2 regions of the Nocardioides sp. NPDC127503 genome follow, and region 2 is predicted to be linked to the other one. Evidence: riboswitches for the same ligand, from Rfam matches in the RefSeq annotation. Region 2 holds a riboswitch; the other holds the start of a gene.
What was found. A riboswitch is a leader RNA that binds a small molecule or an ion and turns the genes downstream of it on or off. The one in region 2 is predicted to bind cobalamin.
Positions count from the first base shown of each region.

Region 1 (2,197 bases), on a different contig from region 2:
TGAGCAGGCGCTTGCCCTGCTCGTCCGCCTTGACCTGCATGCGGGCCACATCCCGCACGGTGGCTGCGGCGACCCCGACAAGGTGGTCGGCGGCGAACTGGTCCATGACCCGCCCCGCGCTCTCAGCGGACTCGGGTCCGCGGCCCATCACCGATGGGTCGACCACGAACGCACCCGGCTTCGCGCGGACGATCCGCTCGACGAAGCCGCGGCGCTTCCGCTCCTCGACCAGCTCCACCAACCCGGCCGACTCGAGCGCCCGCAGATGGTAGTTCACCCGCTGGCGAGGCAGCTCGAGCACGGCGGCGAGCTGGGTGGCCGACGTGGGCTCCTGCAGGTGACCGAGGAGCTGCCGACGAATAGGCGACAGCGCCGCGGCCACCCGGTCCGGCTCGTCGACGTAGATGATGCCGTTGCTCACAAGACCCAGGATGCAATTGACAAACAGATTTGTCAATTGAGTTGATCGCCCCAGAAACCAGGTGCTGGCGACGTACGTCCTGGCTAACGTCTGGCCCATGCCGCAAGCCCATCTGCGCACCGAGCGCCTCGACCTGGTTCCGCTGTCCGAAGTGCATCTGCCGTTCCTGATCGAGCTCAACTCGGATCCGGTGGTGCTGCGCCATCTGTTCACCCGCGCGCTCAGGCCGGAGGAGACCGAGGAGCGGATGCACAAGTGGATCCGGGTCGCGAAGGAGACGGATGCGCTGGGCAAGTGGATCGGGTTCTCGGCCGGTGAGGCCGTCGGGCTCTACATGTTCGAGCCGCCCGACAACCCGCCGCGTACCGATGCCGCCGAGCTCGGCTACCGGCTCCCGCAGCGGCACTGGCACAAGGGCTACGCGAAGGAGGGCTCGCTCGAGCTGCTCCGGCACGGGTTCGAGGAGCTCGGGATCGATCGGGTGATCGCGCAGACGATGTCGGTCAACGAGGCCTCCCGAGCAACGATGGTGTCGGTCGGGATGAGCTTCGTACGCTCCTTCCACCAGGAGTTCGAGGAACCGCTCGCAGGACATGCCGACGGAGAGGTCGAGTACGAGATCACCCGCGAGACCTGGCTCGAGCAGCGCGCGGGGTAGGCTGCGAGCACGCTCGTGGCGCAGGAACCCGGTGAGAGTCCGGGGCGGTTCCGCCACTGTGACGTCCGTACAGCTTCTGGGCACGGACACAGCCAGACACTGGCCGCGGGCTATCCGACCGATCGACGGGGCGAGAACCCCTAGGAGGAACTCGGCATGGCCGACTCTGCACGCGTACGCATCGCCCTTCTGTCCACCTCGGACACCGACCTGCTCTCGGCCCGTGCCAGCGGCGCCGACTACGCCTGGGCGAACCCGTCGCGAGCGACCGATCTGGAGCAGGTCGTGGCCGATGCCGACCTGGTCGTCTTCCGGCTCCTCGGCTCGCCCAACGATCTGTGGGACGGGCTGAGCGCCGTCAAGGAGCGCGGCACCCCGGTCGTGGTCCTCGGCGGCGAGCAGCAGCCGAGCGCCGAGCTGATGGAGCACTCCACCGTCCCGATGGGCGTCGCCGCCGAGGCCCACCGCTATCTCGCCGAGGGCGGGCCGACCAACCTCGCCCAACTGCACGCGTTCCTCTCCGACACGGTCCTGCTGACGGGTTTCGGGTTCGAGCCGCCTGCCACGGTGCCGGCGTGGGGGTTCGCGGAGCGGCCCGAGCCCGCCGACGCCACTCGTCCCCGCATCGGCGTGCTCTACTACCGCGCCCACGAGACCAGCGGGAACACCGCGTTCGCCCACGCGCTGGCCGACGCCATCGACGCGACCGGCGCGGCCACCGGGGTACCCGTCTTCGCGGGCTCGCTGCGCTCGGCACCCGACGACCTCTACGAGGCGCTCGGCACCCTCGACGCGCTGATCGTGACCGTGCTCGCGGCCGGTGGCTCGGTGCCCGCCTCGGCGAGCGCCGGCGGCGAGGACGAGGCCTGGGACGTGGAGCGGATGGCGGCGCTCGACATCCCGGTGCTCCAGGGCCTGTGCCTGACCAGCTCGCGCGCGGAGTGGGAGGCCTCCGACGACGGCGTCACGCCGCTCGACTCGGCCAACCAGATCGCGATCCCCGAGTTCGACGGGCGGATCATCACCGCCCCGTTCTCCTTCAAGGAGCTCGACGAGCAGGGTCTCCCCCACTACGTCGCCGATCCCGAGCGCACTGCGCGAGTCGCCCGGATCGCGGT
Region 1 covers NZ_JBEORH010000011.1:5,034-7,230, reverse strand. The annotation lists gene ABTW65_RS22820 (ArsR/SmtB family transcription factor) at 1-421, opposite strand, end outside; gene ABTW65_RS22815 (GNAT family N-acetyltransferase) at 519-1,079, shown strand; cobalamin riboswitch at 1,057-1,201, shown strand; gene cobN (cobaltochelatase subunit CobN) at 1,236-2,197, shown strand, end outside.
Region 1: it holds a riboswitch for cobalamin, as region 2 does, so the genes downstream of both, cobN (cobaltochelatase subunit CobN) here and ABTW65_RS09955 (FecCD family ABC transporter permease) in region 2, are expected to answer to the same signal.

Region 2 (2,197 bases):
GGCGTGCAGGTTCTCGTCCCGGGCGGAGAAGTTGATGCCGCTGATCACGTTCTGCAGCAGGTTCTTCCCGCCGGACTGGAAGTGCTTGAGGAAGGCGAAGTTGGAGTAGAGGACGCAGTTCTCCATCAGCGTGAAGACGCTCAGCGCGTAGAGCAGGTCCTCGTCGGCGATCGCGTCCCACACGAACTGGATCCGCTCGGCCAGCACCGGGTCGTTCTTGTAGGAGTCGTAGAACTCCTCGGTGTCGATCATGAGCACCTTGTTGAGCTTCGCGTAGAACGGCGCGTGCATGTTCAGCTCGGCGAACGAGAAGGCGTTGGCCATCATCTGGACCTCCGGACGCGGGAACGCGTGGAAGATCCGGTCGCCCCACACCTCGCCGCCGAGGATCAGCTCGTAGATGGTGAACAGCTTCAGCGTGGTCTTGACCGCGGCCTGCTCGGCGTCGGTCATGTTGACCAGGAAGTCCTGCTTGTCGTTCTCGACCGGGATCTCCTCGGCGGTCCAGAAGATGCTCCGCTGCTTCTTGGCCAGGTCCTCGGCCATCGGATAGTCGAAGATGTACGCCGACTTCTCGGTGCGGATCGGTAGACCCTCGGTGTCGATCATGTCCGTGCCCTTCTCACGCGGGCCCCCGGCCCGCTGGATGTCTCGTGCATCCGTGCCGGGGCAGGGAGGACGGCGGCAGCGCGCCGGGCGGACCCGGTCACGTGGTGCTCGCTCGATCCCCTGACCTTCCCTCGAGGTCGCGGACCCCACCATGAGGTGGGCACTGGCAGGTCTTCGGACTCGTGGGCGTCATCGTGCTCGGTCCTAGTGGCCGTCGCTTCCCAGGAGCCGGCTTGCTCCCAGTGCTTCGTGACGGCGGTCGTTCCCACTCACCGCTGCGGGGCAGTCCCGGACTCACACCGGGTTCCCTCTTGCCTCTCCCGCCTCGTCGCCGAGGAGGAAGAACCAGCTGCGAGGACCACTATATGCGGGAATTACACCAATGCAACTTCCTAGATCTTGTGTCTGATCGTGTCGTCGGCAACGCCGCGTACGCGGTCTGGAGCACCGTGCTAGCGTGTCGTCCGAGTCGAACGCATCCTGATGGATGCCAGGGAACTCCGGTGTGAATCCGGGACTGGCGCGCAGCGGTGAGGGCGACGGCGACGCTAGGCGCCACTGGGACGTGAGTTCCTGGGAAGGCAGCGTCGTCGGTTGAACCCGAGTCCGAAAACCTGTCGGCTCAGATGTACGTCAACGGGCCTCGCGATCAGGCTCCAGGAGACCTGAGAGGCCGACAGCCGTGGAAGCGTCCTGCCGCGATGCCCACCACCCGCACGCCGGCGGGCCGTCGTGAAACGCGCCGCCGGCGCGAACCGCAGAGTGCCCTTCGTGCCGCTGGTCCTCGGCCTGCTGATCGCCTCGGTCCTCAGCGCCGTTGTCTCCCTCGCCTTCGGCTCCGAGCGGATCCCGGTCACCGAAGTCGTCGCGGCGGTCGGGGACCGGCTCCAGGGTGCTCCGCCGGGGAAGTGGGACGTGATCGTGTGGGAGCTTCGCCTTCCCCGGGCCCTGATGGCACTGGTCGTGGGCGCGGGCCTCGCGGTGGCCGGTGCCGGGATGCAGACCCTGGTCCGCAACCCGCTCGCCGACCCGTTCCTCCTCGGGATCAGCTCCGGCGCCTCGGTGGGGGCGACCGCGGCGATCACCACCGGCGCGTTGGCCGGCTTCGGCATCTACGCCGTCTCCACCGGAGCCCTGCTCGGGGCGATCGGCGCGGCGCTGCTGGTCTGGCTCGTGGCGACCGCGCAGGGTGGGCTGACCCCGATCCGGTTGGTGCTCTCCGGGGTCGTGCTCTCCTCGGGGCTCTCCGCGATCGCCTCGTTCCTGGTCTTCATGAGCGATGACCCTCGCGCCGCCAACTCGGTGATGTTCTGGATGCTCGGCAGCGTCGGCGGCGCCAGCTGGGAGAAGCTGTGGCTGCCGGCCGCCCTCAGCCTGGTCCTGGGCCTGGCGATGCTGGCGCTGCACCGCTGGCTGGACGCCCTCGCCGCCGGCCCGGAGACCGCCGCGGCGCTGGGCGTGAACGTTGCGGCCCTGCGTACGGCCCTGTTCGTCGGGTTGGCGGTGCTGGTCGGGGTCCTGGTCGCGGTCAGCGGCGGGATCGGATTCGTCGGGCTGATCGTGCCGCATGCGGCGCGCCTGCTCGTGG
Region 2 covers NZ_JBEORH010000003.1:600,858-603,054, forward strand. The annotation lists gene ABTW65_RS09950 (ribonucleotide-diphosphate reductase subunit beta) at 1-609, opposite strand, end outside; cobalamin riboswitch at 758-974, opposite strand; cobalamin riboswitch at 1,063-1,245, shown strand; gene ABTW65_RS09955 (FecCD family ABC transporter permease) at 1,372-2,197, shown strand, end outside.